3 regions of the Pseudomaricurvus sp. ABR4_320 genome follow, and region 3 is predicted to be linked to each of the others. Evidence: predicted binding sites of a transcription regulator. Region 3 holds the regulator's gene; each other region holds the start of a gene.
What was found. The regulator PhoB, encoded in region 3, activates phosphate uptake and scavenging genes when phosphate is short. The targets are predictions, from matches to a motif close to TGTCATAAANNTGTAACA.

Region 1 (10,900 bases), on a different contig from region 3:
TGCCTTATACTGACGGTCACGAATAAAACGTATTGTGCGCGTCCTCGCTGAATTTATTATGCGTGGCCGTGTACAGGCGGCTGTGGTCGCTCTGATCGGTAGTTGGTTTCCTCTGATCAGTCCCGCAACTGTAGCACTGGTAACATTGCGGCGCGGCGCGGCAGATGGCTTTCTGATATTTTTGTGGGCCATGTTGCCAGGTTTAGTCGCCTTGTATATCAGCGATGTTGGCGCTTTGATGCCACTGGTTACCATCGCAGGACTGCTGGTCACGTATTGCGCGGCTTTTGCATTGCGCAATGGCGCTTGGGAGGTGGTCCTGCTGATGCTTGCAGGGTTAAGCACCTTGGCGGCCTTGGTGCTTGGCTGGGCGGTACCAGATCCTGTGCGATCTGTTGCCGATGCGCTGGGCGAAATGATGCAGGATATTCAGCCTGTAGAAGGTGGGCAAGTCTCAGGCCCGAGCCCTGTGTTTGTACTGGGTATATGTGCGTACGTACTAACGTTCAGTTCTCTGTTGAGCTTGCTGGTCGGGCGTTGGTGGCAAGCAATGTTGTACAACCCTGGCGGTTTGCAGCACGAGTTTCACCGTTTGAAACTGCCTTTGCCAATGGCGATGGTGTGTGCCGCTGCGTTGTTTTACTGCGTATATCGGGGTGGTGATTACCAGATATGGGCGAATGTGTTCAGCATGCCGCTGTTAATCGTTGGTATTGCTATCGTCCATTGCGCCGTTAAAGGGCAAAAGCTTAATAGAGGCTGGTTAGTTATTTTTTATGTCTCTCTACTGCTGATAAATGCGCTCATTATTTTGTTGGCGATGTTAGCCGTCGTGGATTTGAAGTTTGATCTTCGCAAGCGCTGGCTCGGGTTGCCAAAGGTGTCGGAAACTGAAAATCGAAGCGACCAATAGCTGCCAGGTTATTGGATAAATTTGAAATTTGGCGGTTGAAAACCGCAGATTTAAATGAAGGGTTTGAACGATGGAAGTTATTCTTCTTGATAGAGTTGGTAAGCTGGGCAACATTGGCGACAAGGTTGCTGTTAAAGCAGGCTTTGGCCGCAATTACCTGATCCCTCAGGGCAAAGCAGTTCCTGCAACTGAGGCTAACGTCGCTGAATTTGAAACTCGTCGTGCTGAGCTGGAAGCCGCTGCGGCTGAGAAAAAATCTCAAGCTGAAGCTCGCGCTCAGCAGCTGGCAGATTTGACGGTTACCATTACTGCAAATGCAGGTGACGAGGGTAAGTTGTTCGGTTCACTGGGTGCTCGCGACATTGCGGAAGCAATTTCTTCTGGCGGGATCTCCGTCGAGAAGTCTGAGGTGAAGTTGCCAGAAGGCACTTTGCGTGAAGTTGGTGAATACGATATCGATATTCAGCTGCACGCAGAAGTTACTCAGCCAATTAAGTTGGTTATTGTTGCTGAGTAAGTTCACTACTTTTCCGCAATCGATGTAGAGTCGGTTGCGGAGCCTGTCGCAGGGCGTCTTCGACCTGCGACAGAATTATCTCACCGGTACGTCTTGTATCCGTGAGTGCTTTACCTGTTCAGTTTCCCCATTTATCCTTCCTGCATTAAGTTTATGGTGTATTCTCCATAGACTCAGTGACGACAAGTTTTCGTCGCCTTTTCCCTTCAGTCTGGATCAAATTTGCCCAAACATGTCTGACTCTCCTATGCACTCCGGGAAGGAAGCAGCAGTGGATGACGCTGTAAAAAGCACACAGCAACCTCACTCGATAGAAGCAGAGCAAGCCGTCCTTGGCGGCGTTATGCTCGACAATCAACGTTTCGATGTCGTCGCGGAAGCACTGTCAGTGGAGGATTTCTTCAGTGATAGCCATCGACAGATTTACGAGGTTATGAGCGGATTGGCTGCACAAGGCAAGCCGCTGGATATCATCACTCTTTCCGAGGAGCTCCATGGCCGCGAGCTGTTGGAGAGAGTGGGCGGGCTTGGTTATCTTTCGGATCTGGCGAGTCACACCCCAAGCGCAGCAAACATTTCTGCTTATGCGGCGATCGTGCGCGAGCGCTCAACACTGCGTCAATTGATTAAGGCGGCGAACGAAATTAGCCGCAGCAGCCATAATCCCGCCGGTTTGACCGCAGAAGATCTGCTGCAAATGGCAGAGAAGCGGGTCGCTCAGATCGCTGAAGACCGGCCGAAAAATGATGGTTTTCTTGATGTCAATGCGCTGCTCAAGGTGTCTGTGCAGAAAATTGACGAGCGGTTTCGTTCCGGAACCGACCTTACCGGGTTGTCCACAGGGCTCAACGATCTCGATGGACAGACGTCAGGTTGGCAGCCGGGCGAACTCATTATCTTGGCTGCTCGCCCATCTATGGGAAAAACAGCGTTGGCACTGAATTTTATTGAAGCGGCGATTATGACTCAATCTCGGCCGGCGCTGGTATTCAGTATGGAAATGCCCTCGGACTCGCTGGTCATGCGGATGCTGTCGTCGGTCGGCCGAATTGATTCCAATAAATTGCGCAACGGTTCTCTGACCGAAGAGGACTGGCCAAAATTGTCGGCGGCTGTTGCCAAGATGAAAGATCGGCCTTTGTATATTGACGACACACCAGGTTTAACCCCCCAGGAGGTGAGGGCTAGGGTGAAGCGAGTTGTTCGGCGCCGCCAGGCTGAGCTTCAGCAAAAAAAACCGGATCTGTCTTTGGAGGAAGCGGAGAGTGAATCAATGCCGGCCATCATCATGCTTGATTATCTTCAGCTCATGCAGGTTGCCGGGAAAAGTGAAGGCAGAACCCAGGAAATTTCCGAAATTTCTCGTTCGCTAAAAGCTCTGGCAAAAGAATACGAATGTCCGGTTGTCGCTTTGTCACAGTTAAATCGTGGGGTTGAGCAGCGACCAAATAAACGCCCTATGAATTCGGATCTTCGTGAATCCGGGGCCATTGAGCAGGATGCGGACGTCATTTTGTTCATATACCGGGACGAGTACTACAACGAAGAGAGTCCGGATAAGGGGGTCGCCGAGATTATTGTCGGCAAGCAGAGGAATGGTGAGGTGGGTACAACAAAAGCCGCCTTCGTAGGGAAATTTACGCGATTTGAAAACCTCGCTCCTGAGTATTTTTCTCAGAACGATTTTTAAGCGCCATGTTTAGGAGATTCAATGGAACGCTGTGAAACCATCACCCAAGTCCGCTCTTTTGTTAACTCAGCCCGGATGGCAGGAGACGTTGTTGCTTTTGTGCCAACGATGGGGAATCTCCATAATGGCCATTTAAGTCTGATCGCAAAGGCTAAAGCGTCGGCTGATCGTGTACTTTGTTCGATCTTCGTTAATGGCCTGCAGTTTGGTCAAAATGAGGACTTGGATCGTTATCCGAGAACGCTACAGAAAGATTGTGAGTTATTGGCAGAAGCCGGGTGTGATCTGGTGTTCCACCCCACCGATGCTGAAATCTACCCCGATGGCATGGCGGATCAAACGCGAGTCATCTGTCCGACAATGACGGACGTTCTCTGCGGTGGCTCTCGCCCTGGGCATTTTGAAGGCGTGACTACGGTTGTTACAAAATTATTCAATATTGTTCAGCCGGATATCGCCGTATTTGGCGAGAAAGATTTTCAGCAGCTCGCTGTGATTCGTCGAATGGCTCGAGATCTTTGTATGCCTGTGCAAATCCTCGCGGCACCTACCTGGAGGGATGCAGACGGACTGGCGGTGAGTTCTCGCAACAGCTTCATCGAGTCAGATGAGCGGGGTCGGGTTACGGTTTTGTATCGCACATTGACGGCTATTGCAGATGCGATTACAGCAGGAAATCGCGACTATCGGCAGTTGGAGAGTGAAGGTGCGGACGCCTTGGCGCAAGCGGGGTTTCAAGCGGATTATTTTCAAATAATGAACAGCGATACGCTTTTGCCCGCAGCTCCAGAAGACGCACGATTAACCTTGCTCGGGGCAATGTTGACTGCAAAAACGCGTTTGATCGATAACGTCAGCGTGATTTTGGCATAACCCTTTCAACTTGGGTTGGCTTATATCGCGAAATCATCTAATGGCGTGAGCTATTAAAAGTACCTGAAATTTCATCATATACACCGTTCGCCATCCTACCAACGCAGGGTTGCTCACATCTGCATTTCGGCGTTAACCTCTAGCCATAAAACTTGATTCCGTCGCCAGTCTGGCCCGCGGAAGCTTGCCGTTGGTATTTCCTAACGGGGCGTGGCTACTGCGGTCGAAGATCATTCATGACTGCAAGGACCAATTTGCCCCGACCAAAGTCGGATACTTTCCCGGTCTTTGGCTGACGTATCATGGTGAAAATTAAGAATAACCACCATTTTTGGAGTTCACATGACTGACGTTCATCTGGAAGCAAAAGTCCATTCCGAAGACCACGTTTACGGTATCCCTCAAGGACTGGAAGACAGTGCCTGGATCAATAAAGCCAAGTACGATGAGATGTACCGGAAATCTGTCGAAAGTCCGGATGAATTTTGGGCAGAGCAAGCTGAGGCATTTTTAACCTGGAGCAAACCCTGGGACAAAGTTCAAGACTTTGACTTCCATGAGGGAACGGCCAAATGGTTTGAAGGTGGCGAGCTTAACGTCGCAGTCAATTGTATCGATCGTCATCTGGAAACCCGCGGAGACCAAACGGCGTTAATTTGGGAGGCAGATGACCTCTATCACCATAAAAACATCACCTACTCACAGCTTTATACTGAGGTCTGCAAGTTTGCGAACTTGTTGCGTGCCAGGGGCGTAAAAAAGGGCGATCGAGTTTGTATCTACATGCCGATGATCCCTGAAACGACCTACGCAATGCTTGCATGTGCTCGCATTGGGGCTGTTCATTCTGTCGTTTTCGGCGGCTTTTCCCCAGAAGCTTTGCAGGGTCGGATTTTGGACTCGGACTGTAAAGTCGTAATTACCACAGATTATGGTGTTCGTTCAGGTAAATCCATTCCTCTGAAGAAAAACGCTGATATCGCGCTGGAGAAATGCCCTGATGTTCACACCTGCCTGGTCGTTCGCCGTACTGGTGGACAAGTTGATTGGGAAGAGGGGCGTGATATTTGGTATCACAAAGAAATTGGTGCGATGGATGGTCACTGCGAGCCGGAAAGTATGGGCGCAGAAGATCCTCTGTTTATTCTCTACACCTCTGGATCTACGGGTAAACCAAAAGGTGTGCTGCATACGACTGCCGGCTATTTACTGCAGGCCGCTATGTCGCACAAATACGTCTTCGATTATAAAGATGGCGAAGTCTACTGGTGTACTGCTGACGTGGGGTGGGTTACCGGTCATAGTTACATTGTCTATGGACCCCTTTGTAACGGTGCTATCTCATTAATGTTTGAAGGTGTTCCCAGCTATCCGAGCCCTTCACGTTGTTGGGACATTGTCGATAAGCACCAAGTTAATATTTTTTATACCGCTCCAACAGTGATTCGGGCTCTTATGGGGGCTGGTGATAAGCACGTGCAGGATTACGATCGTACTTCTCTGCGCCTTCTGGGGACCGTTGGAGAGCCTATTAATCCGGAAGCCTGGGAGTGGTATCACCGAGTTGTCGGTGAGGCCCGCTGCCCTATCGTTGATACCTGGTGGCAGACGGAGACGGGAGCTCACATGCTAACCCCAATGCCAGGCGCGACAGAGTTGAAGCCAGGTTCGGCGACCTTGCCATTTTTCGGCGTACAGCCAGTCATTTTGGATGCGGAAGGCAAAGAGCTGGAAGGGGCGTGTGAAGGGTCTTTGGCCATCAAAGCATCCTGGCCGAGCCAGATACGTAGCGTTTATGGGGACCACAAGCGCTGTGTTGATACCTATTATTCGACGTATCCTGGTTACTATTTTACCGGCGACGGGGCGCGTCGCGATGAAGATGGATACTACTGGATTACCGGTCGCGTTGATGACGTCTTGAATGTCAGTGGTCACAGAATGGGTACCGCGGAAATTGAAAGTGCCTTGGTATTGCATCCGGATATTGCAGAGGCTGCAGTCGTTGGCGCTCCTCACGACATCAAAGGTCAAGGCATTTATGCCTACATTTCCCCAATGGAGGGCGTGGAGGATTCCGAGAAATTACGCAAAGAACTCATTGATCTCTGCGTGCAGGAAATTGGTCCAATTGCCAAGCCTGATTGGATTCAGTGGGCGCCGGGCTTACCGAAAACACGTTCAGGTAAAATCATGCGCCGCATTCTACGTAAGGTGGCAGCCAATGAATTGGACAGCTTGGGAGATACGTCTACCTTGTCTGATCCCGCCGTTGTGGATGATTTGATTGGCAATCGTTTGAATAAGTAAGATTCAGCCAGTCACCACCGTCTAAAAAGGCCGAAAGAGCTAGCTCTTTCGGCCTTTTTATTGCTGGCAGGTGCAGGAGCCACATTTCGAGCAGTTGGCGTATATCGAATGTCGTTATAACCTATATACGTATCCCGCATGTCAGGGTGGCACTTGACTCAGTGGAATGGTGTATTAGAGTCAACAGGCTCTAGGTCAGCGAGATAGGAGCGTCTAGAATGATCGACAGAGAGTTAGGTCTCGATGAAGATTTCCGTGCAGCAATGGGAGATGTTATCCCTCATAAGCCGGGTTTGCGTGCTGCTTTAAAAACAGCCCCTTCCAGCGAGATCAACCATGAAGCTCGCCGCCGATTCGCCGTCGATGAGGTTTTGGTTGAGAAAAGCCCCTTTTCGGAGAACCACATCGAATCTGTCGCTCCGGACGCGATTTTAGAATATAAAAGGCCGGGGGTGCAGAATGGCGTTTATCGCAACCTACGTTTGGGCAAGTACTCATTAGATGCACGCTTAGACTTACACAATCATACGGTAAGCCAGGCACGTAGTGCTTTGACGGGGTTTATTCGGGATTGTCTCGCCATGGACATTCGCTGCGCGCTAATTACCCACGGCACGGGCGCTGGCCGCAAAAATCCCGCGGTTATCAAAAGTTGTTTGGCTTCCTGGTTGCCGTTACTCGATGAGGTCTTGGCGTTTCACTCTGCACAGCGTCATCACGGCGGCAGTGGTGCAACGTATCTTTTAATGAAAAAAAGCCTTAAAAAGCGACAGGAAAATTTAGAGCGCCATCAGAAACGTTCCTAATAGGCCATTTCCTCGTATACCTTTGTCGTTTACATCATTGGCGTCAATATACTGGCATTTGTTCCGTGATTTACTAAACTGAATCGCCTGTGTAACCCGTGTCGGGATCAGGGGCGCAGAATGACTAATGACGATACATTCACGATGACTAAGGGGAAATAATGGATTTCAATATTCAGGAAATCATGGATAAGGCTCCCGAGCTGGCGATTACCTACGGTGTAAAGATTGTCCTTGCCATCCTCGTTTTTTATGTGGGGAAGTGGATCGCTCGAGCGATAGCTAACGGCTTCGAAAAAGCAATGTCGGCTCGCCAGGTGGATTCGACGGTTGCTCGATTTACCCGCAATATCGTTTTCTACGCGTTACTCACCGTTGTTATCATCGCTGCTTTGGGACAGCTAGGGGTTCAAACAGCGTCATTTGTGGCCGTTGTCGGTGCTGCCGGTTTGGCGATTGGCCTCGCTTTACAAGGGGCTTTGGCAAACTTCGCTGCTGGGGTTTTACTTATTCTCTTTCGTCCCTTTAAGGCGGGCGATTTCATTGAGGCTGGTGGAACATCTGGCATTGTCAAAGAAATCTCGATTTTCACAACTATCCTGGCGACTGGAGATAATAAACAGGTCATAGTCGCGAACAATGCCGTGTGGAGCGGGAATATTGTCAATTACAACGCCTACCCAACCCGTCGGGTAGATCTGGTCGTGGGAGTTAGTTACAGCGCCGATCTCGCGTTGGTGAAGAAAACCTTGTTCGAACTGGCTGAAGCGGATGAGCGTGTTCTTAAAGATCCAGAAGTTGCGGTCGTAGTGTCTGAATTGGCGGATTCTTCCGTAAACTTCATTTTTCGCGCTTGGGTTGACGCGGCGAACTGGTGGCCGGTTAAATGTGATCTGACCGAAAAGATCAAATTGCGCTTTGACGAGCTGGGAATTGAAATACCTTTCCCGCAAATGGATGTGCACGTGGACAAAGTGGCAAAAGAAGAGTCCGTTGCCATCTAGGGTCTATGCCTGCCTTGTCTGAATTCAGTCCGACAAGGCAGGCATCCTGTTATTGTTCTATTACGAAACTTTTATCACTAGGCGAGGTTGCGAGAGCTGTTATGGGGTTTGGTGAATCAGCAAAGACTTCGGCAAAGCAGCGCTACTATGCATTTCGTATCGGCTTTCAGCGTCAGGACATGGAGGCGCTGGTTCGGCAGGCGCTATATAAAATTGAGCGTTTCAAGTCCCATATACCTGGATCCTTAGTCGACTTTTGGGATGATATACGTGCGCTGATCAGTATGGCAGTTTGTTATTCGACAGGTTCCTATCGGGAGGTGCCCTGGCGATCAATGGCTGCTATCTGCGGAGCCTTGTTATATTTCATCGCGCCTCTTGATGCACTGCCTGATTTTATTCCAGTTTCCGGTTATCTGGATGATGCGTTTATCTTCAAGCTGGTTATTGATTTGGTTGGGAAAGACATAGAGGACTTTAAGCGTTGGCGTGATGGTGGTTTAACCATAGAAAATCGTGCGGCGACAGGGGTATAAATTTCGCCGCGCCTTTGCTGTTTCTACTTACCTTTTATCATCGCGCGAATGAGAGGAACTTGGTAACGTCTCTGGATAATAAATACTGCAGCGACATGAACTACAACGGCAGCCATAACGATATGTGCGCTCCATTCGTGCAGCTGTTGAACCCAGTCCTCTCCCCAAAAGCGATCTAATTCCTGCATCCAGCCCGATATCCCTGTAACCAATATCATAGTAATTAAAAATATCACCATCAGTCCGCCCAGGGGGCTGTGTCCCTTGTGCGGCGTATAGAATCGGCCGAATTCTGTGACACCCATATGCAAGCGCTTTGGGGTGGGGAAAAAATGGCTGAAACGTGCTGTTGGCGATCCGATAAATCCCCATAGAATCCTGCTGCTCAACAAAGCGAGAATGAAATATCCAGTCCATTCGTGAGCCGTGTCGCCATCTTCCAGCCACCAGTAGTTCGCTAGAAAACTGGCTGCAAGGCTCCAGTGGAAAAGTCGTATGTAACCATCCCAAATCACGCTGCTTAGTCGTATTTCTGTTTTACAATTTCACCGGTAACAGGATTGAAATAAACCTCGATTTTTTTAAATTCAGTTTTATCTTCGTTTAAACCCCAGCCGTAAATTTCATAGCAATTGCCGTCTGTCTGAAACTTTTTAATGGCAAATCCATATTCGTTGATAATCTTTTTTTGCATTTCAAGCACATGCATCCACTCTTCCTTAGGCGCTTTAGGGCAGTCGGCTCCAGCCCAAGCCAGATTGCCCAGAAACAGTGCTGGTACAAGCGCAACAGATGACAGAATCTTTTTCATGCCTCGTTATCCTCAGGGTATTTGACGAACAATTATTTACGCAGGATCCTACCAAACTGGCTATGGGAATGCGATAGATTATCATCTGTATAACAATGCGTTACGTGTCATTCTGTCATCAAGCTGCCATCGTTTCTTCACCCCGCTGTCATCTGGCTATCGTACTTTTGCGAGAGTTCATACTGCGGTCATTGTCATGATTAATATAGAGCAAGCCGTTTGCGAGAAATTTCCCGCATTGCGCCAACAGCCCCAAATTATTCAAAAGCCCACGTTTTCCTTTCTGCGAAAGTTGATTCATGAAAGAGAAATAAATTGCTTTCTCGAGGAACATCGCGGGCTGGATCCCGTAGCGTTTATTGATTCTGTTTTCGACTATTTCAATTTCAGCTATATCGTTTCCAAACGAGATAAAGAAAATATTCCGTCGCAGGGCAGGGTGGTCATCATCGCGAATCACCCCATCGGCTCCTTAGACGGACTGGCAATTCTGCGCATGGTGTATGAAGTTCGGCGGGATGTAAAAATTGTCGCCAACGATATGTTGATGAACTTCAGTGAATTGCGGCCATTGTTCGTCGCCGCAGACAATATGGGGCAATCGGGCAGTGTGCGAACATTCCGAAATGCACTGGATGATCTAGAGCAGGAGCGCGCCTTGATCATCTTTCCTGCTGGAGAGGTTTCAAGGGCTAGACCTTCCGGTGTAAAAGATACCCGTTGGCGTCCAGGATTTCTCAAGTTGGCGCGTCGGGCTGGTGCGCCGACATTACCGGTTTTTATTCGAGCGAAGAACTCGCTTTGGTTTTACAGCGCGTCAATGTTGTACAAGCCATTGGGGACGGCTCTGTTGGCAAAGGAAATGTTTAACAAGCGCTCGGCAACAATTCGCTTTCATGTTGGCGCACCTATCCCTGTCAGTTCTTTAGTGACGCCGTCGCTGACGGATCGTGCACTGATCAAACGTATACGTAAACACCTGTATAAATTGGCGGGTAAGCAGGCACGGCCCTTCTTCGAAACCGAAAAAACCATCGCGCATCCTGAAGACCGTAGAGATCTTTTGCAGGAATTGCCGAAGATGCACAGCTTGGGAGAGACTCGTGACGGTAAACGGATATTGTTGACCGATTATCACCAAAGCCCCTCAACATTGAGAGAGATCGGGCGTCTCCGTGAAGTAACCTTTCGCAAAGTTGGAGAGGGGACTGGCGCGCGCCGAGATTTGGATCGTTTTGATCAGCATTATCAGCATTTATTACTGTGGGATCAGTCAGCTCTGAGTCTTGCCGGTGCTTATCGGCTAGGGGATATTGCCGCACTACAGAAGTCTGGTTATGTCGGCCCGGCAGAGATATATACGCGTACGCTGTTTCATTTTGAAAGCGCTATGACACCCTTGTTGAGCCAGTGTCTTGAGCTTGGGCGCAGTTTTGTCGC
Region 2 (10,900 bases), on a different contig from region 3:
CAGGTTCGCGACAGTGCGATGACCGTCTTGTTGCAAAAAGATTTGTATGGCTTAATGCGCTATCAGGCGTTTGGTGGAACGCCTGAGCATCGTGAAGCGGCACTGGTCTGGCTGGATCAGCGTTTGCCGGACCCTCAATTGGAGCAGGTGTTGATCTGCCCTGGCATCCACTCTGCTTTGGTTGGATTGGTCAGCACGCTGGTCAATAAACAACAAGTGTTATGTGTCGAGAGTCTGGTGTATCCCGGTATAAAAGCCATTGCCTCGCACCTGGGCATCACTCTGCATTCTTTACCACGGGATTCCAGTGGTCTTTTGGTTAAGCCATTTGAAGATTTTTGCAAATTGGGGCAAGTCGGTGCCTTGTATTTGAACCCTACCATTCACAACCCGACAACGACGACCATGAGTCAGGGGCGGCGTGAAGCGATTGCAGATGTCTGTCGGCGTTATAGCATCGCGATCATTGAAGACGAAGCTTATACCATGCTGGCGGAACCGCGTCCTGTCAGTTTTTCCGAACTGGTGCCCGAGTTGACCTGGTACATTACGGGAACATCCAAGTGTTTTGGTCCGGGGGTAAGATCTGCATTTCTGTACACTCCCAGTCGCCGCCACAGTCAGAGGATCTCTGCGGCGCTGCGATCCTTGCATGTCATGTCCAGCCCGCTGACGGACGCGATGGTCAGTCAGTGGATTCTCGATGGAACTGCACAGCAAATGGTGAAATGCATTCGTCGAGAGAGTATCGCCCGATTACGACTTGCAGAAATGCACCTCGGCAGACGCAATATCCACGGGGCCGATGGCGCTTTTCACCTTTGGTTGGATATTCCCAAAACGTCCGATTGGCACCCATCAGAGTTGGCTGTGCATTTACGCCAACTGGGCATCAGTGCGGTGTTTAGTGCGGCATTCTCGACAGACAATAATCCGCCCGCCGCGCTCAGGTTGTGTTTTGGTGGGCCTATAGGGCGGGATCAGTGGGAGGAAAACGTGAAGCAGGTTGCTGAGGTGTTATCACAGCCCAGTTTTCTGACGACCGGAATGCATTAGGTTCGCTTACGACTGTGTCAGTCGCGATGAAAATTGGGTGTAAACACTCTGTGAATACATTCAAGCAGGCTCGAAGCGCCGTTTTTACTGCATGGAGTTTAGTCGCATCGTCACTGAGATCACCGGCGCGAGGCCGGTGATCTTGTCGGGGGTTAGCGTTGGTTTACTTGCACAATTTGTGGATGTTGCCCAGAGAGAAAAACAGGGTTTCACCCGTCGCGTCATCGACACCATCGTTATCGGTAGCAAGCCAGGTTTTACCATTACGGGTTACAGCAAATCCTTCTAGTTTTTCCGCCGTCCAAACGCTGCGCTTTTGCATGGTTGGCAAAGCATCTACCAGGAGATGTTTTTTCAGCGTAACCAGTCCGCGACTGTCGCTTAAAGAACGAAAATCGGCCTTGGTCAGATTGACTTGGAAGACGGATTTTAAACCGGCAACGGGGCCGGTCGATTCTCCCCAACCTTTGTCGCGTTCGATTACCGCAAATTTGCCATTGGGGAGCAGGGTCAGATCGCTGAGGCCAATCCAACCGCCCTCAGTTTCGGCTTCAAGAGGATAGTGGACGAATGTCCATTCACCACTGGCAACATCGTAGCGACCCAACTTGGTTTCGACACCATCCTCATCGCCGGCGTCTGGCCAGGCACGTTGAATAGCGGCATATAACACTTCTTTTCCTGGCTTGCCTGTCACCGCAACGCCTTCAAAGCCGTTGCTACGGGCATTGGCTTCCAGTGCGTCAGGCAAGAAGATTTCTTCAAGTACCGAGCCGTTGGCTGCGACTTTCAAGATTGCGTTGGGGCGATCTTCCGCGTCGCCTTCACTGGCGACCCAAAAACTGCCGTCCTTACCCACGGCGATACCTTCCAGATCGAGATCGAAACTGGCACCGGTCACTTCAATACGGTCTGTAATTTGTGCGGGCTTTTGGCTGACGTCGATGGTGTAGATAAAGCCGCTGGCCAGAAAAGAATCGCTGACCGCGTAAACGGTACTGTTGTCGACGGGGTCACCCGCAAGACCTGAAAGCGCGACCCAGGGAATCGGATTGCCGGATGTATCTTCAACAGATTCAATCATCGGGTAGCGAGCTTGCTTGGCACCGTACCGATAGATGTTGACCATGGTTGGAATACCATCGTCGGCAACTTCGGTTTCCGTGGCGGCAACAAAAAGGTTTTTTTGCGGAATGGCTTTCAAACCTTCTGGGGCGATACCCGTTGGCAGAATTTGACGTAATTTCGGTTTGCTGGAATTTTTGACGTCGTAAACGCCAACCATATTGGATCTCTCTGAGCCGACAAATAACAGCTTGGACTTTCCGTACTGTCCAAATTCGACGGCCTCTGGCTCTACGCCTTTATTTTCTGAACGGCTTTCATTGTACTGTCCGACTTTGGCGATCAGGTGTTCAAAGGATTCGGCAGACTCATACTCAACGGTGCCGTCCTGATTGAACAGGGTGAAGCTGCGGCTGCCGCCTTCTTCACCATTGGCATCTTCGTAATCACCTTCGTTGGCTGACGCAAAGGTGTCGCAGTCGATCCAGGAAACCGCATCCGGCTCGCGACGCTTAGTGATGGTGGAATCGAAATGGATCAGATCCTCTTCTTCAGTATCGACGTTCTTTAGGGTAACCTCGCCGGCCGGAAAATGATTAAGCACCGATCCTGAAATCATGTCGACGATGGCGAAGTAGTTGTTTTCCTGAAACGAAACGACGGCTTCGTTGTCTGCATTGATGTCGACGTATTCTGGCTCCAGGTCATCGCCGAAAGGCGCTGCTGCAGCAACGTCACTGAGATCAATGGTGTTCAGCTGCCACTGGTTGGGAGCCCCTTTAAGCAGGACTGAAACGAGTCCACCTGTCGGATACTGGGGCAGCAACCCGCCGTTGTAATCTTCGTCGCGTTCGTTTTCGAGTACGATGGCAACGCGCTTTTTGTCGGGCGATAAGGCGAGAGAGTCTGGCTGACCGGCGAGGGCATGTTCTGCAATAATATTTTGATTAAAGCGGTTGATGACCACCAGCTTGCCGGAAGGATTGGTAAAACTCTCTGACGTATTCACCCCGATAATGACCCAGGGTCCTTTGATAACGAGACTGGTTGGTTCACCTCCCAATTCGACACTGCCTTGGCCTCTGGGGTTGGCAGGGTGGCGAATATTGATAAAGCCGACTGCACCATTTTCAGCGTCGGTATAAGCCAGTTGTGTACCATCTGCGGATACATCTATGATTTCTGCGACGCCAGAGCCATTTTCTGCCATCACGTCAAACGTGGCCAGATGGTTGAAGTATTGGGTGTTGGAAGCGTTGCCTGCTTCTGCTTGAAAGGTCAATGCACCCAGTGTCATACCGATAGCGCAGGCGAGACGTTTGCGTTGTAGAGGACGGAAAAAGCGTCGAATCATAATTGGGTTCCCACGAAAATCATCAATTCCTGTTTGATTGGTCTAGCGGTAGCATGCTGTCGATATAGCAGTGTCCGCTATGTTATCGGTGCTGGCGCACCGTGGTGGGAAGTGTCACATAGCAAAGTGACAAATTGGTGACAGCGAATTGCCGTAAGGGAACGGCATACTGCTCTATAATTTTTATATTTTATGATGAGATAGCGTACTGAATGACAGATCTACTCAAACAATTCGTTTTACTTTGGTCGGTAATCGATCCCATCGGGACGCTACCCGTATTCCTTGCGGTAACGGCAGGTTATTCCGATCCTGTCTTGGTGCGTAAAATTGCTTTTAAGGCAATCACCATTGCCGGAGCTGTGCTGCTGTTTTTCGCGGTTGCAGGTGAGTATTTGCTCGATGCGTTGGAAATTCCTTTACCGGCGTTTCAGATCGCTGGAGGACTGGTGTTGTTTCTCTTTGCGTTGACCATGATTTTTGGTGAGGGTAAACCGGAGGAGGAATTACATCTGGTGGAAAAAGGCATGCAGACCGCCGTATATCCTTTGGCTATTCCATCGATCGCGTCGCCTGGGGCGATGACGGCCGCAGTGTTGCTCACAGACAATCACCGCTTTTCGTTTGTTCATCAGAGTATGACGGTGGTGGTGATCCTTGTTGTTCTCCTCATCACTCTGGTATTGATGCTACTCGCTAGCCGCCTGCTGAAAATTATTGGGCAGTCTGGCGCCAGTGTCGTGAGTCGGGTCATGGGGCTGATCCTCGCCGCAGTTGCCGTCAACGCCGTACTGGCTGGCCTGCAAATTTATTTTGGTCTCGACAGCGCCGTGCCCGAGGGTGGTTTGACGGCGCCCGCCGTGGAATCCTCTTCGGTATGAGTTTGGGGTGGGGGCCGTTTGGCCTGCCGTTGACGTTTTTGCCGGGCTAAACGTCGCCACTCAGGTAGCCGGGTGGCGGTAAGAGCGACGGCGAAAATGAGGTAGATCAACGGTTCGCCGATCGCTGATTTCACTGACCACAGAAAGTGCAGGCAGCCAAGAAACGCTGCAACAAAAACAAGTCTGTGCAGTGGTTTCCAGCGTCTTGCCAAGCGTCTGACAATCTTTGGGATGGAGGTGACCGCCAGAATCAGGAGAATCACCAGTGCTAGCAGGCCTACGATGATGTAGGGGCGGCTGGTCAATTCTTCACCGATGAGCGCCCAGTCAAATTGAAGATCAAAGGCCAGATAGCTGCCAAAATGCGCGACCGCAAAAAAGAAACTGTACAGACCCAAGGGGCGCCTTAGTGATGTCAGCCGGCTCTGCCGCAACCAACGGGCCATGGGTGCCACAAGAAGCGATAGCAGTAACAAGCGCAGTGCATCGAGGCCAGTGGCGTGGATCAGTGCTTTGACGGGATCGCCACCCAACTGATTCGTGAAAGCGCGGTAGAACAAAGAGATCAGTATCCATAGGCAGATGACGTGCAGTGCGATACGCAACCACAGATACAGTTTGGGATTCGGTTGAAACATACGGGGTTTGATCATCGAGTTAAAACTGGCGCGTCAGATCCATACCCTTATAAAGTTGCGCAACCTCCTCGCCATAGCCGTTGAAGGCTTGGGTTGGAATGCGCTTATCACTGCCGATTCCGCCACCGACGATGCGACGCTCACTGCCCTGGCTCCAGCGGGGGTGGTCTACTTCGGGATTGACGTTGGCATAGAATCCATACTCGTTTGCCGCAGCAAGGTTCCAGGTTGTCGGCGGTTGTTCGCGAACCAGTGAGATTTTGACGATGGATTTAATGCTCTTAAAGCCGTATTTCCAGGGCACCACTAATCTCAGTGGGGCACCGTTTTGTGGGGGGAGTGTTTTACCGTACACTCCGACCGCCATAAAGGTGAGGGGGTGTTGGGCCTCGTCCATGCGCAGACCTTCGACATAGGGGAAGGAAATTCCACCACCCAGAAACCGGCTTTTCACCCCCGGCATCTGGTCTGGGTCATTGAGTGTCTGCATGGCAACATAGCGGGCGCTGGATAAGGGTTTGGCTTTTGCGAGCAAGCTGGCCAGAGGGAATCCCACCCAGGGAATGACCATCGACCAAGCTTCCACACAGCGCAGGCGGTAAATGCGCTGCTCCAAAGACTGACCGTAGATGTCGTCGTAACTGAGCGTTACCGGGTTTTCCACTTCTCCATCAATGGTCAGCTGCCAGGGGTCGACCTTGAACGATTGAGCGTTTTCGACAGGATCAGATTTAGCGGTGCCAAACTCGTAGAAATTGTTGTAGCTCAGAACGGTTGCTTCTTTTGTCAGAGGATCTGCCGCCTGGAAATCCGAGCTTTCAGAGAACGTCAGTGCCCGCTGTGAGAATGGGCTCGCTGCTTTCTCTTTACCGAATAGATCCAGTAGACCCGCGGAGGCCGGGCGCGCCAGCAGAGTTCCCAATCCGATATAGCCTAGATTGCGTAGCAACTGCCGGCGATTATGGTAGGTCGATTCCGCCGTGGTCTCAGATTCTGGCAGTTGCCAGGGTTTAGGGCGTCGGATCAGCATGACAAAGGCTCCTGTGTGCCTGCTACGATATCTCAAGTTTACGTGACAAGCTGGCCCCAGGTTGACTTTCTAGCGACTAAGGTGCTGAATTCGATGCCGCGGCGTAAATTGCTGTCACCTTACAAGACCCGCGCAGCCTGACAAACCTTACCTACATGGAAAAATTTTCTTGTGGCGAGGCCTTGCAGGCCAGCGATGGCGTAAAAATACAACCTTTTATTCGAACTGCTGTCAGATGGACTGACCATTCGATGACACATAACCATTAGGCGATGTACCTTTTCTGGGAGGAAATACACAATGAAGAAGAAGCCAATGACTTCACTTTTAAAGGCTCTGGCCGTCACCGGTACCGTGGGATTCAGTGGATTTACACTGGCCGATTGTACGCAGCCGGATATGCCCGAGATGCCCGAGGGTGGCAAGGCTTCCATGGAGCAGATGCTTGAAGGTCAAAAATCCATGAAGGCCTTCCAAGCAGAAAACGCTGACTATATGACCTGCTTGGAACAAAAGTTCACAGCCGCGGAAAAAACCGTGAAAGACGGTGCTGATGAAGACAAAGCGGAAGCTTTAAAAGCCTACGAAAGTGGTATCAAAGCCTACAATGACGCAGTTAATGCTGAGAAAGGCATGGCAGAAGATTTCAATGCCCAGGTGCGCGCCTATAAGGAAGCGAATCCAGGCTAAAGTACTGAAAAACACGCTGTTGTAAATTTATCTATACTGTAAACGGGGGCGCCAACCGATGACGTCCCTGTTTTTTTGTTCCTAATGTATCTGTTGTGAAGTCATAAAAGCGGCTTGTGACAGTCCTGTCATTGTCCTTATAGGCAGGCTTCATGCATAATTCACATTGACGTCAGCATGAGGCTGCAAACTGTCACTGCTCCCCAATAAACAAGGCTTGTTGAACTAACTCCACTATGTATGCCGAATATTTCGGACTGAAGGAAGCGCCTTTCTCCATCGCTCCGAACCCCAATTACCTATATATGAGTCCGCGGCACCGGGAAGCCCTGGCGCATTTGCTGTACGGGGTCGGTGTCGGAGGCGGTTTCGTCCTGTTGACCGGTGAAGTCGGAACCGGCAAAACCACCGTGTGTCGCTGCTTTCTTGAGCAAATACCTGACGAAGTCGACGTGGCATTCGTACTCAATCCATTGATGAACAGCCAGGAATTGCTGGCGACCGTTTGTGATGAACTGAGCATCGAGTATACCCAGGAGCAGGCTACAACAAAGGGTTTGACAGAAGCTCTTTACCATTTCCTGCTGATGAATCACGCCCGGGGTCGCAACACCGTCCTGTTGATTGATGAGGCACAGCTGCTCGAGTTTGAGGTGCTGGAGCAGATTCGTCTGCTAACCAATCTGGAAACCAATTCCCGCAAGTTGCTGCAGATCATTTTTATCGGCCAGCCGGAGTTGCGTGAGCTGTTGCGTCAACCTCGATTGCGGCAGTTGTCCCAGCGGATTACAGCAAGATTTCATATCGAACCTCTGAATCAACAGGAAACGGCAGACTACATTCGTCACCGTTTACAAACTGCCGGACAGGCGGGAGGCATTGAGCTCTTCAGTGACAAGCTCATCGCCCGCATTCACCAGTTTTCTGGCGGTGTCCCTCGATTGATCAACGTTGTGTGCGACCGCATGCTGTTGGGAGCATACGCTCAGAATCGTACCCATCTGGATGGCAGCCTGTTTGAAAGTGCCATTTCAGAAATTCGCGACGAGCAGGATTTACCTGGCAAAAGCACTTGGCGCTGGCCATTAAAACACTGGCAGAGCGGTGCCATCGCGGCAATGTTGCTTTTCGGAATACTAATATGGCAGTGGCCATTGTTGGCGGGGCTGTTTTCGTCGAATCCCTCGCGGGGAGAGGAGGTGGTCGAGGCCGCACCTGCGCAACCACCCCAACAAGAATCAGGCAAGCGTTCGCCTCTTAATGAAGTGGAAACCTCATCGTTGCAGGAGGTTTCTGAGGCGGAGCAGCGCGATGTGGTCGCTGCCGCTGAAGAGATTGAAATTGCCGATACTGATCGCCTGCTGGCGGTAAGCTACGAAACGCGCGAAGGGGCGATCAATCAGCTACTGAAGATGCGCGGGCGCTACCAGTTAAAATTTTCGGATCCTTGTGCCGAGATAGGTGCGCTGAGCATGCGCTGTGAACGGGAATCCGTGCGCAATTGGTCAGATTTTCGCAGTTACGGTCGACCGGCAGTGCTCTCTCTGGACTTCGATGGAAGAGAGCGTTACGTCGCTCTGGTGGGGATGTCTGATCATCTGGCGATGCTCGCCAATAAAGAGCGCCGCCTGGAGATTCCGTTAATCTCGTTGGGCCGTTGGTGGACGGGAGATTTTCAATTTATCTGGCATCCACCGGAAGGATATCGCGGTAACTCGTTGGTTGCCGGTGAGCGTTCGCCAATGGTCAGTTGGCTGGCGGATGTTTTTATGGAGCTGAACGACGATCTTGTATTGCCGTCGGGAGAGGTCTACTCTTCTCAATTGCAGCAGCAAGTTCGAGAGTTTCAGAGAGTTGAGGGATTACAACAGGATGGTGTCGTCGGGTTGAAAACTCTGCTGCGCCTGAATGTGGCTTTGGGCCTGGATGACCCATTGCGTGAAATTGGAGACGGTATTAGCGACAACACCGCCGCTTTGGCGGACATCTACCAGGAAGACCCCTGATGTCGTACATTCTTGATGCCCTAAACAAATCCGAAAGTGAGCGGGTAGAACGGCAAAAACTACCGACCTTGCAGTCTCGCCACGGTGTCGTTGCTGCGCCGGTTGAACGCAAGTCCCGTCGCCTGGTACTTATTGCGGCCGTGGTCGCCTGCTGGTTGTTGACAATTGCTGTGCTACTGGTCAGTCGTTTGGATGTGACAGTATCTGCCGGTCATCAAACCGCTGAGGCCGCTCCGGTGGCTGCGGCTCCAGCACAGCAAGTTCAGGCGACAGCTCAGACCCCAGCCCAGGTGGCTATGGCTCCTGCGGCTGATAATTCATTTAGTGCCGCCAATGCGAATCTCTCGAACGATGAATTGCCGTTTTTGACAGAGTTGCCCACCTCTGCTCAAGAGGGCCTTCCGCCGTTGGATTACTCCGCCCATATTTTCTCCGGTACAACCAGCCGCGGTTTTGTGATCATAAATGGTCGCAAACTGTACAGCGGTGATCGCCTCTCTGCAGAGCTAAAGATTGAAGACGTTCTGCCAGAAAGTGTCGTCGTTAATTGGCAGGGGCGTCGTTTTCGACTGGCTGCCATGCAGAACTGGCCGGGATAACAGACAGATTCGCATTACCTTATCGGTGGGGTTACATGCTGCCGATGATGGCCAGAGCTTTACTGGCGGCTGCAGTGCGATTTTCCACACCGATTTTTTGAAAAACCTGCTCCAGGTGTTTGTTAACGGTTCTGGGGCTTATAGACAGTATCGTGGCGATTTCCCGGTTGGTTTTGCCGCGGGATATCCACATCAAAACCTCTGCCTCTCTGACCGTTAGTCCCAATTGCTCCCGTAAACGTTCGTCTTCCCGTACCTCGGATTCTTGAACCAATCGCAACAGATATTCGCTTCGCATCTGGCGTGCTTCGACCATAACGACAGTAAATGCCTTGTCGGCTGTTCGCAGGGACAGCTTCTGCCGTGGCAGTGGCTCTCTTGCCAGCCACTGGGCAATGGGAGCCGTGAGCCCGGATTCTCGCCAGGAAAAAGCCGCGCCAAGGGTTTGTAACCAGCGGTTTGCCTGTGGCGTTGCCCACAGTAAATCTCCTTCTGCGTCGACCGTTAACAGTGGCTGGCCGATCGAGTCGTGGGCGGTGCGGGCGCTGGCGGTGAGCCGTGCGTTTTGTAAATGCACCCGCATGCGCGCCAGCAATTCATCGGGCTTTACGGGTTTGGTGAGATAGTCGACACCGCCAGCATCAAAGGCTCGCACCAAGTCCTGAGTGTCTGTAAGGCCGGTCATAAAGATGACGGGAATGTCGGCTAGGGCTGGGTCGCGCTTGAGCTCCCGACAGGTTTCGAAACCGTCCATTTTCGGCATCATAGCGTCGAGAAGAATAATATCGGGGGGCATTCGTTTGGCGATGTTCAGCGCTTGCTGCCCCTCTAATGCGACCAGAACATCGATCCCGGCTTGCTCAAGCGTATCATTGATGAGGCTGAGCGCATCGGGCGAGTCGTCGGCGACCAAGACCAGATCCTGGCGTTGTTTATCCATGTTGGTTGGGGGCATCGTTGAGCACTTCCTGAATGTGGTCAAATCGCATGGCTGCGGCCATGTCGCGCAGGCTCTCGACATCGAGCGAACCTGTGTTTCCGGTCGCCTGAATCTGGTCCAGCACCGCCAGAAAACCGCGTTTGTGGCCAATGGCGGCTTTCTCTTTCAGTTCTGTGAGCAGTGTATTGTTTCCCTTCTGAGTTGGGAGACCAAGGCTCGCCGGAGTGGATGTAGTTTTGCTGGAGGGGCTGATCAATTCCTGTTGGTTCTGGGTGGGTTCAACCTTTTGGGGCCGTGTGGGGGTGTAGACCCAGGTCAATTTGAGCAACTCGCCAATTTTGGCGATAAAGGCCTGATTGCGGAACGGCTTGGTCATATAGCCATTGTGCTCGACGCTGCGCGCTTCTCCAACATGGGTTTCCGTCGCATTGGCAGACAGCATCAAAATCGGTGATGAGTATCCCTGATGGCGCAATTGACTGGCGAGATCCAGGCCGCTCATACCGGGCATATTGACGTCCAGTAGGCAGAGGTCGGGAACGCTTTTTGTCATCCATTGCAAACATTCCTGCGGGTCTTTGGCTTCGATCACGATAAAACCCAATGGGGTCAGAATTTCTGTTACTAATCCGCGATGCACT
Region 3 (10,900 bases):
CGTTTTGAACTGGTATTGGTTGGCAGCAAACGCGCCCGACAGATCGCCACCGGCGGCAAAGATCCAATGGTCCCAATTGAAAATGACAAACCTACCGTACTTGCGCTGCGTGAGATTGAAGAAGGTCTCATCGACGCCAGCATCCTGACTCAAAAAGAAGAGCCTGAATCATTCAACGATATGCTGATCGACAACTCTGCCCTGGAGATGTAATCGGCTGGCACCGACGCGCCGGGCATCGGGGATCCACAACCCGGCGCAGCCAGTGCCACCGTAAACCCAACTGATGCAAACACTGGAATCCCTCAGCCACCGGCTTTCTTCCTATCTGGATTCCCAGCAGATCAATCGCGTCAAACGCGCCTACTACTATGCCGAACAGGCCCATGAAGGCCAGAAAAGGCGTAGTGGCGAACCTTATGTAAGCCATCCCCTGGAAGTAGCCAATATCCTGGCAGGTATGCACATGGACCATCAGAGCCTGATGGCCGCCATGCTGCACGACGTTATTGAAGACACCAACATCAGTAAAGAGGCCCTGACGGAGCAGTTTGGTGAATCCGTTGCAGAGCTGGTAGATGGAGTCAGTAAGCTCACCCAATTTGAGTTTGAAGACCAGGCCCAGAAGCAGGCAGAGAATTTTCAGAAAATGGCTTTGGCGATGGCCAAGGACATTCGAGTCATCTTGGTGAAGCTCGCTGATCGACTTCACAATATGCGCACCCTGGGTAGCCTTGCTCCAGCAAAGCGACGCCGCATCGCGAAAGAAACCTTAGAGATCTACGCACCTATTGCCCAAAGACTGGGCATGAACAATCTCCGTCTTGAGCTAGAGAATCGCGGTTTTGCGGCGATGCATCCACTAAGAAGTGAGCGCTTACAAACTGCACTCAAAGCGGCAAGAGGCAATCGCAAAGAACTGGTAGAGAAAATTCAGAATGCGATCGAGTTTCGATTAGAAAGGGAAAATATCAGCGCCCTGGTCATCGGACGAGAAAAGCACCTCTACAGCATCTATCAAAAGATGCGCGCCAAAAAGAAATCTTTCAAAGAGATCATGGATGTCTATGCATTTCGAATCGTTGTCGAAAATGTAGACACTTGTTACCGGGTGCTCGGCGCAGTTCACAATCTGTACAAGCCTGTCATTCGAGAATTTAAAGACTACATTGCCATCCCAAAAGCCAATGGCTACCAATCACTGCACACGGTTTTGGTTGGCATGCATGGTGTCCCTATCGAGGTGCAGATTCGCACCAAAGAAATGGATGAAATGGCGAATTCAGGCATTGCCGCTCACTGGCTGTACAAATCTGATGGCAGTGAAGAAGTCGCGTCTGGCAGTCGTGCCAGAGCCCGTCAATGGATCCAGGGTCTGCTGGAGATGCAACAGCGAGCGGGAGATTCTCTCGAATTTATTGAAAACGTAAAAATCGACCTGTTTCCAGACGAAGTCTATGTTTTCACCCCTAAAGGTGAAATTGTGGAGTTGCCCGCCAGCGCGACACCGGTGGATTTTGCTTATGCCGTGCACACAGACATTGGCAACCATTGCGTGGCCTGTCGTATCAATGATCGATTGGCTCCCCTTTCTCAGGTCTTACAAAGCGGCCAAAAGGTCAAAATACTCACCTCTCCTGGCGCCCAGCCAAACCCGTCCTGGTTGAATTTTGTCACCTCAGGCAAGGCTCGCAGCGCGATTCGCCATTTCCTAAAAAATCAGCGCCATCATGAATCGATCGAGCTGGGTAAACGGTTGTTTTCCCGTTCACTGCACGAAATTGGTCTCGACTTTAACAAACTGACCGATGACCAGATCGAGGAACTGATCGCCGCGGCCGGCGCGCCCTCGCTAGACGCGATATTAGAGGAGATTGGCCTTGGCAATCGAAATTCCCACGCCTTATCCAATCTTCTGGTCGATACCAGCGAAACGGAAACCCGAGGCGCTAGCATTTATGCGCCGCTGGTCATCAGCAATGCTGAGGGCCTCGTCATTAACTTTGCCCGCTGCTGCCGCCCCATACCCGGCGATCCGATTATTGGCCATGTCAGTGCTGGCAAGGGATTGGTGATCCACAGAGACACCTGCCGCAATATCGCCGATGTACGAGACAATCCGGAAAAAATCAGCAGCGTGCGCTGGGCTCCGGATATTAGCGGGGAATTTCTGGCAGAAATCCGGGTTGAAGTTGAGTCAGAAAGAGGCATTATTGCATCTCTGGCGACGCGTATCGCAGAACTCAAAGGTAATATCGAACAGGTAAACGTTGATGAGCGCGACGCACACAACAGTGTGATCAAGTTTACTCTGGGGGTCGCCAATCGTGTTCACTTGGCCACCATTATGCGGAGGCTGAGATCTGTTCCCTCTGTGATTCGCATTATTCGTAGTAAAAGCTAACTTGGAAGACCATTATGACCAACAAGGCCATCATCAGCACCCCGAATGCTCCAGCGGCAATCGGCACCTATTCTCAAGCCGTAAAGGTCAACAATACCACCTATATTTCCGGACAAATTCCATTAGTTCCGGAAACCATGGAAATGGTATCTGACGATTTTGTTGAACAAGCACACCAAGTCTTCAAAAATTTGCAGGCGGTCTGCAACGCAGCCGGCGGCGATCTGAAAGACATCGTGAAACTGACGATCTTTATGCAGGACCTGTCAAACTTCCCACTGGTTAACGAAGTGATGGGCCAATATTTCGAAGAGCCTTATCCCGCTCGTGCAGCCGTCGGCATTAAAGAGCTTCCAAAAGCGGCGCAAATTGAAGCTGACGCCATTATGGTCATCTAAACCGGCTCACGCTACTGAGCAGGTACTCTTTATTCTGTAACCTGCTCGACAATCTTCTGAACCGGAAAAATACAGGTAAACGTAGACCCTTTCCCCTTGCGACTACGGATATTCAAACGACCGCCATGACGTAAGAGCACGTGCTTAACGATGGCCAGGCCCAATCCGGTACCTCCCGTTGACGTCGCACGACTGTCGTCGACGCGATAAAAGCGCTCCGTAAGCCGGGGCAAATGGACCGGATCAATACCATCACCGCGATCTTTGATCATTACCATAAGCCCTTGGGGATGCTTGCGCACGGTTACGGTAATTTCGCTCTCTGCCGGAGTGTATTTGACCGCATTAAAAACCAGATTTGAAAACGCACTTTGCAGCTCTTTTTCATTCCCCAAAAGTACAATATCTTCATTGCATTTGTAGCGAAATTCATGGTTTTTGTCAGCTGACAGGAGTGTTGCATCGGCAATAATCTGCTCCAACATCGGCGTCAGAGGAACAGATCGATGACGCGGAAGACTTTCATTGGTTTCCAGTTTAGAAAGCTCGATCAGATCCTGAATAAGATTGGTCATGCGCGTGCACTGACCGTCCATTTGATCGACCGCCTTCGCCCATTTTTCGGGCATATCCGGACTCATGGCGAGCGTCCCGACGTAACCTCGAATCACTGTCAGAGGGGTACGCAATTCATGAGACACATTGGCAACAAAGTCTTTGCGCATTTGTTCCAACTTAAAGATACGGGAGATATCCCGCACGACCACCAATGTCTCACCTTTACCAAACCGCGTTACCTGATATTGCAGCCGAGCACCGTTTGAATTTGGAGACGGCATATCAATGGGCTCAACGAAATCCCCGGCGTGCATATAGCGGACAAATTCAGGATGACGGATAAAGTTTAACAGTGGACTGCCAGTATCTGGACGACGCAAACCTAGCATTTGCCGCGCGGTCTCGTTAAACCATTCAATCGTATCGTTGTTACTGAGCAGGATAACACCATCGGGCAGGGCTGCGGCGGTGCGCTGTACTCGCTCAATTGTTGCCAAAAGTTGCAGACGTTCTCTTTGCTGCTCGCGGCGTAATTTGGCAATGAGATAAAAGATATCATCCCATAGCCCACTGGCTTGAGGCTGCCGCCCCGACGCACGATCAATCAACCAATGGTGCAGATTACGTAGATTCCAGAGCGTCCAGATAAAGTAAACCAGCATCCCCAGAAATAAGGAGCTGAGTAGGTAACCCGAGGCAAGTCCGAACAACAAGCAGAGCGTGAACAGTAAAATCAGCCGTGTGACTTCACTGGCGATGCCCTTACCCAGGCTGCGCTCACTACTGCCCGGTTCGGATGAGGTATTGTGAATCGGTGTAATACGAGGTCCAGCGTCCAAATCAGGTTTCTTTTGCAGCAACTTTCAACGAAAAGCGGTAACCGGCGCCACGTACCGTTTGTACAAACCGGTCGTGATCATCCAGCTGCAGAGCTTTGCGCAACCGGCGAATATGTACATCAACCGTACGCTCTTCAACATACACATTGCCACCCCAGACATGGTCCAGCAATTGGCTGCGAGTGTACACCCGTTCCTGATGCGTAAGAAAAAATTCCAATAAACGATATTCTGTCGGCCCCATCTGCACCGGTTCTTCATTGATGGTGACCCGATGGCTGATTGGGTCGAGCACCAGACCTTCCACACTGATCGGGACCGCTTCAGTCTGGTCGGTACGCCTCAGTACTGCTTTCAGACGAGCGACAAGCTCTCTGGGGGAAAAGGGCTTGGTGATGTAATCATCGGCACCAACTTCAAGGCCCTGAACTTTGTTGTCCTCATCGCTTTTGGCAGTCAGCATGATGACTGGAATTGCAGAGGTGACCTCTTCGCGACGCAATCGACGCGCCAACTCAATACCACTGGTACCTGGTAGCATCCAATCCAAAAGGATCAAATCCGGCTTACGATCAACAATAATGCTGTGTGCTGATTGTGCATCAGCGGCCTCCAGACAATGGTAGTCTGCCATTTCCAGTGCGACCCGCAACATGTCACGAATTGGGGCTTCGTCGTCAACAACCAGAATGGTTTTCTGGGGCATGTTTCCTGCCTCTGTAAAAATAAGTTGCCGCCATTAAATAACCTTTTGATTAAATTTTTGTTACAACTTTAAGTCAGGTATTGCATGACGGCAAAGACTGTTTCACCAGAGCCAGTAAAAGTCAGCAAGGATTCCGGCAAATATGACGCCACCCACCCAATTATTGTTGAGAAATGCAGTGAAACACGCCTTGCGCTCACGAAACTGTATTAGATACTGCTGATAAACAAACAAAGCGAGAACGACCACCAGGCTCGATTCGTAGATCCAACCCAGATCAAAGCGTTCTCCGACCAGCTTCATGGCAAATATAAACAGCACTTGCAAAATAGCTGTGATAGCGCGATCCGCCTCACCAAATAAAATGGCGGTCGACTTAATGCCGATTTTTAGATCATCCTCACGATCTACCATGGCATAGAAAGTATCGTAGATTACCGTCCAGATAACCGCCGCAACGAATAACAACCAGATGGCGCTGTCGAGGTAGCCTCTCTGGGCCGCAAAGGCCATGGGAATTCCCCAGGAGAAGGCCGCTCCGAGTACCAATTGGGGTAAATGTGTGTGACGTTTTGCAAACGGGTAACAAGCCGCCAACAACAGAGCTGGAACTGACAAAGCAATCGTTAGAACATTCGTAAACAGCACCAGAATGAAAGAGATCAGTACCAGAATCGTAAACAAGCTCAATGCCTGTCGCGGGCTGACTCGTTTCTGGGCCATGGGCCTGTGCTGGGTCCGCTCGACCGCGCCGTCAAAATTGCGATCGGCGTAGTCATTGATAACGCAACCCGCAGCTCGCATAAGCGTGACACCGACAACAAAAATGACGATCAACACGGGATCAGGATGCCCTGAACCAGCAATCCACAAAGACCAGAGTGTCGGCCACAGCAACAACAATGTGCCGATCGGTCGATCAAAACGCATCAATTGCCAATAGTCGCGCCAACCGGGAGATGGAGTTTCCATGTGAGCCGAGGCCAGATTTTTCATAATGATGGAATGTTATCGGGAGTTTCTACGGGTCAATGCTGCGACAGATCAAGGATAGATGCGGAATTTTTGCCAATTACGCTTTATCCTGAGGACAGCAATTGATTAAAGTCTGCGAACAATAACAAAAGCCGAAACTTTACGGGAGCAGTTATGCACAAAAGTGATATTGTAAACGCGGTAGCCGACCGGACCGACCTAAGCACCACCAAAGCCTCAGATGTGGTGTTTGCCATTTTAGAAGAAATAACCAGCGCTCTGAGTCGCAAAGACTCCGTAACTCTGGTAGGTTTTGGCAGCTTTTCAACTCGAGAGCGAGCTGCCCGCACCGGTCGCAGTCCCTCAACGGGAGAAAGTATCGCAATACCAGCCTCCACATCTGTCGTCTTTAAGCCAGGGAAAGCCCTCAAAGACGCAGTCAATCCCACCTGAATTCAATAATTGATAACCCCAAGAGCCGTTTGAATGAGTCTGACATCCCGAATATTAATTGCCATGCTGGCCGGCGTAATCGTCGGCATCCTACTGAATGTTCTGTTCGGCGGAGCCGAGCAGGGATTGGGTGGTTGGCTGAATGAATTCCTGGTCATGGGGTTGTTCGATGGCGTCGGACAAATTTTTGTTAAATCCCTGAAACTGTTGGTTGTACCCCTGGTGTTTGTATCTCTGGTCTGCGGTGCCAGTGGCCTGGGTGCTAATTCCCGCATGGGTGCCATGGCGGGCAAAACTCTGGGGCTGTACCTGTGCACCACAGCGATCGCTATTTCCATCGCTCTGTTTCTTGGTACGGTCATTCAACCAGGCACAGGAATCGGACTTGGCGAAGCCACCACCTTTGAAGCGGGAGACGCTCCATCACTCAAGCAAGTTATCGTAAATATTTTTCCTAGCAACCCCTTCGAGGCAATGGCTGAAGGCAATATGCTGCAAGTTATTGTCTTTGCCTTGCTGACCGGCGTCGCCGTCGCTCACGCCGGCAAATCCGGGGAACGGATTCGCAGTTGGTTTGAAGACATCAACGAAGTCATCATGAATATGGTGAATTTCCTGATGAATCTCGCCCCTTACGGGGTCTTTTGTCTGTTGGCCAAATTATTTGCCGGTCTAGGCGCCAGTGCCATTTTGGAGCTGAGTCTCTACTTTGGCACCGTCGTTGCTGCGCTCTTCCTGCACTGTTTCGGTGTCTATTCTCTGTTCCTGAAAGCACTGGCACGAGTCAGCGTGAAAGCCTTCTTCCGGCAGATCAAACCTGTACTCGCCTTTGGCTTCAGTACATCTTCCAGCAGTGCCACCTTACCGGTCACCATGCGAGTCGCCGAGGAAAAGCTGGGTGTCGACAAACGTATCGCCTCTTTTACCGTGCCGCTCGGCGCAACCATCAATATGGATGGTACGGCAATCATGCAGGGGGTGGCGACGGCGTTTATTTCTCAGGCATACCAAATTGACATCAGTCTGACCGGGTATCTGATGGTCATTTTAACGGCGACTCTGGCGTCGGTAGGAACGGCGGGTGTACCGGGTGTAGGGCTGATTACTCTGGCGATGGTGCTGCAGCAAGTGGGTCTACCGGTTGAAGGTATCGCCTTGATTATCGGTGTTGATCGGCTTTTGGATATGATGCGCACTGCGGTTAACCTCGCCGGCGATTCCATGGTCTCCGTCATGGTCGCCAAAAGCGAAAAAGCGTGGAACCGCGCAGTATACGAAACCGAAGCGCCACTGGTTGCAGATAGTGACTTGCATCCAACCGAACACGGCAGAGATAAGAGCCTCTACTGACGTAACATCCATCGAGGCTCACAGAGGGGGTCCCTGGACTCAGGGATCTCCCGATCATCAGTCTCTGGCCGCTGCTGCCTGACAGACTTGATCACCATAATAATTATCGTTGAAGTTGCAGACGATTGGCATCGCCTTTGGACCCGCAATCCACTGGATTAACATGGACTCTTTCATGACCTTTCTGATATAGCGCATTTCAATTTCCTCGACTTGGTTAATAGGTAAAAGAAATGTATATCCCTTCTGCGATCGACAACAGCTTTAAAAACAGAAGAACATGATCAGTTTTTCAGAACTTCAACCCTTTACTTATTCGCTATTTTCGCCGGCAGCCGGAGAAAGTGTCAGCGCCAGCTGTTGTCGAAAAAGCTTCCCAAGAAGAATCAGATCATTTGCGCCCGCATAGTTCAGACGCGAAATTAGCGCTATTTTGCGGTGGGGGCCAGGTTCTGCCAATTCGATCAATCGGAATTCCTGACTACCACCTGTCAGCTGGTCCACAGCCATTTCAGGTACAAAGGTTGACCCCAATCCTCCAGCCACCATTTGCAATAATGTGTACAAACTGGCACCTGAGAGAGAACGGTTAACGCCTGCCGGCTGAAACTTACACGCAGCAAGAGCATGGTCTTTCAGACAGTGGCCGTCTTGCAACATCAGTAGGGGCTGGTCTTGCAAGACATCACTGGAAAGACGCTTGTACTCAGCCAGTTCGCTGTCTGGATACGTGACTAAAAGGAAGTTTTCCTGCCAGAACTCAAAAGCGTGTAATCCGGACAAGCCGTAGGGTAACGCAAGAACCGCGGTATCCAACTCCCCAGACCTCACCTTCTCCACCAGCACATGGCTTTGATCTTCTACAATACGCATCTCCAGATCGGGATAACAGCGGCGAACTTCCGGCAGAACCTTGGGTAACAAGTAAGGCCCAATTGTGGGAATCACACCCAATGACATCGGGAAGGAAAGCGGCTCTCGCTCCGCTCTCGAGAACAAATAAAGATCGTCTACCCGCAACTTGATGTCGCGGGCTCGTTCCAAAAACCGCTCTCCAGCGGAGGTAATCAAGACTCGCTTGTTATCTCTTTCAAAAATCTGGAACCCCAACTGATTTTCCAACTCAGCAATGGCTGTACTGAGTGCCGACTGGGATACAGAACTCTCATCAGCCGCCTTTTTAAAATGTTTGGTCTTCTCAACCGCCAGGGCATAGGTCAATTGTTTTAATGTAATCACTTGTTTACGTTCTAAAAAATAGATTGATAGATAAATTTAAATTCACTTTAACAGAAGTATCAAGTCCCTTATTATGGCTCCACTGCTTAAGAGCAGACAGTAAAACGATTTTTTCAGACCAATTTAATGGAGATATTGAAATGGCGATTATTAACAGCCCAATCCCTGAATTTAAAGCGGAAGCGTTCAAAGACGGTGAATTCGTTACTGTCACCACTGACGACGTAAAGGGCAAGTGGTCTATTTTCATCTTCTATCCGGCGGACTTCACTTTCGTATGTCCTACCGAACTGGAAGATATGGCCAAGTTCTATGACGAATTCCAAAAACTGGGCGTCGAAGTCTACTCTGTATCTACTGACACTCATTTCACTCACAAAGCTTGGCACGACACATCTGAAGCCATTGGCAAGATCAAGTACCCAATGATCGGCGATCCTACTGGCCGTATCACTCGTGGCTTCGGCGTTATGATTGAAGAAGATGGTCTGGCACTGCGCGGTACTTTCCTGGCTGACCCAGATGGCATCATCAAAGTTGCTGAAATCCACGACTTGGGTATCGGCCGCTCTGCGAAAGATATGTTGCGCAAGGTCAAAGCAGCTCAGTACGTCGCTACTCATGATGGCGAAGTATGTCCTGCAGCTTGGGAAGAAGGTCAAGCGACTCTGACTCCAAGCCTGGATCTCGTCGGCAAAATCTAAAAACTGGTCTGAAGTTCGGGAGCCGCTACGGCTCCTGTCCGGAAGTTAGGAGGTGACACATGTTAAGTAATGACATTATTAATGCTCTCAAAAGCTACACGGAAAACATGCAGAATGATGTAACTTTTGTTCTGCAGACTGGTGATCACGAGAAGCGCGCTGAACTGGTTGAATTCCTTGAGGGCGTTGCTTCCGTGACTGACCGGATTCAACTGGTAGAGCGCGACGATGATCGTCTGCGCAGCCCCATCAGCTTCCTGTTGGAAGTCGATGGTGAGTTCAACGGGATTACCTTTTCGGGCATTCCGTCAGGACATGAATTTAATTCGTTGATTCTTGCGGTTCTGCAGTCGTCCGGTACAGCACTGAAGCTGGATGAGGGAATCCAGAATGCGATCAAGAACGTCAGCGAGAAACTCAAGTTTGATGTCTACGTCAGCTTGAGCTGCCACAATTGCCCGGACGTCGTCCAGGCACTGAATCAATTTGCGATCGTAAACCCGAATATCGAAACAGAAATGATCGATGGCGGTTTGTTCCAGCAGTTGATTGAAGACAACAACATTCAGGGCGTTCCTACCGTCTTCCTAAACGGTGAAGTCTTCGCCAATGGCAAGATCGACACCGCGAAGCTATTGGAAAAATTGGAAGAGAAGTACCCAGGCGTACTGTCAGCCGCGCCAGCTGAATCTCTGCCTTTGCAAGACGTGACTGTTATTGGCGGCGGGCCTGCTGGGGTTGGCGCAGCCATCTATGCCGCACGCAAAGGGTTGAACGTCACTTTGATTGCTGATCGCATTGGTGGCCAAGTCAAAGACACCATGGGCATCGAGAATTTGATTTCCGTCCCTTACACCACAGGTCCGGAGCTGTCAGGTAAGCTGGCTCATCATTTGGATGAGTATCCCATCACCAAGCGCGAACACTTGAAAGTGTCTGAAGTGATTGCCAGCGAAGACGCCAGCGCCCCGAAAACCGTGGTGCTAAGTTCCGGCGAGAAGATCGATACCAAAACGCTGATTGTCGCGACTGGCGCCAACTGGCGAGAGTTGGGTGTCCCTGGCGAGAAAGAGAATATCGGCAATGGTGTGGCCTACTGCCCGCACTGTGACGGTCCCTTCTTTAAAGGCAAAGATGTCGCTGTGATCGGTGGCGGAAACTCAGGTATAGAAGCCGCGCTGGATCTCGCCGGAATTGTAAAGTCGGTTACAGTTTTCGAGTTCCTGCCGCAATTGAAAGCGGATAAAGTGATCGTCGATCAAGCTTTGAAGCGT

Region 1: a site for PhoB is predicted at 9,574-9,591, ahead of olsF (bifunctional ornithine lipid synthase OlsF). Genes of this name have one in related genera too.
Region 2: a site for PhoB is predicted at 3,601-3,618, ahead of ACXAFR_RS02260 (esterase-like activity of phytase family protein). Genes of this name have one in related genera too.

The regions. Positions count from the first base shown of each region.
Region 1 is NZ_JBSWVF010000010.1:58,613-69,512, forward strand. It holds gene rpsR (30S ribosomal protein S18) at 1-26, shown strand, start outside; gene ACXAFR_RS18800 (hypothetical protein) at 59-913, shown strand; gene rplI (50S ribosomal protein L9) at 984-1,430, shown strand; gene dnaB (replicative DNA helicase) at 1,678-3,120, shown strand; gene panC (pantoate--beta-alanine ligase) at 3,142-3,993, shown strand; gene acs (acetate--CoA ligase) at 4,336-6,303, shown strand; gene smrA (DNA endonuclease SmrA) at 6,522-7,109, shown strand; gene ACXAFR_RS18830 (mechanosensitive ion channel family protein) at 7,271-8,113, shown strand; gene ACXAFR_RS18835 (YkvA family protein) at 8,215-8,649, shown strand; gene ACXAFR_RS18840 (cytochrome b/b6 domain-containing protein) at 8,673-9,164, opposite strand; gene ACXAFR_RS18845 (PepSY domain-containing protein) at 9,170-9,460, opposite strand; gene olsF (bifunctional ornithine lipid synthase OlsF) at 9,657-10,900, shown strand, end outside.
Region 2 is NZ_JBSWVF010000001.1:518,004-528,903, reverse strand. It holds gene ACXAFR_RS02265 (aminotransferase-like domain-containing protein) at 1-1,056, shown strand, start outside; gene ACXAFR_RS02260 (esterase-like activity of phytase family protein) at 1,220-3,475, opposite strand; gene ACXAFR_RS02255 (MarC family protein) at 3,688-4,356, shown strand; gene ACXAFR_RS02250 (protein-methionine-sulfoxide reductase heme-binding subunit MsrQ) at 4,284-5,009, opposite strand; gene msrP (protein-methionine-sulfoxide reductase catalytic subunit MsrP) at 5,014-6,024, opposite strand; gene ACXAFR_RS02240 (hypothetical protein) at 6,340-6,714, shown strand; gene ACXAFR_RS02235 (ExeA family protein) at 6,951-8,720, shown strand; gene ACXAFR_RS02230 (general secretion pathway protein GspB) at 8,720-9,319, shown strand; gene ACXAFR_RS02225 (response regulator) at 9,351-10,274, opposite strand; gene ACXAFR_RS02220 (hybrid sensor histidine kinase/response regulator) at 10,252-10,900, opposite strand, start outside.
Region 3 is NZ_JBSWVF010000006.1:215,298-226,197, reverse strand. It holds gene rpoZ (DNA-directed RNA polymerase subunit omega) at 1-213, shown strand, start outside; gene spoT (bifunctional GTP diphosphokinase/guanosine-3',5'-bis pyrophosphate 3'-pyrophosphohydrolase) at 287-2,404, shown strand; gene ACXAFR_RS14415 (RidA family protein) at 2,419-2,802, shown strand; gene phoR (phosphate regulon sensor histidine kinase PhoR) at 2,832-4,199, opposite strand; gene phoB (phosphate regulon transcriptional regulator PhoB) at 4,201-4,905, opposite strand; gene ubiA (4-hydroxybenzoate octaprenyltransferase) at 5,008-5,877, opposite strand; gene ACXAFR_RS14395 (HU family DNA-binding protein) at 6,055-6,333, shown strand; gene ACXAFR_RS14390 (dicarboxylate/amino acid:cation symporter) at 6,367-7,683, shown strand; gene ACXAFR_RS14385 (hypothetical protein) at 7,741-7,881, opposite strand; gene ACXAFR_RS14380 (hydrogen peroxide-inducible genes activator) at 7,996-8,922, opposite strand; gene ahpC (alkyl hydroperoxide reductase subunit C) at 9,057-9,626, shown strand; gene ahpF (alkyl hydroperoxide reductase subunit F) at 9,686-10,900, shown strand, end outside.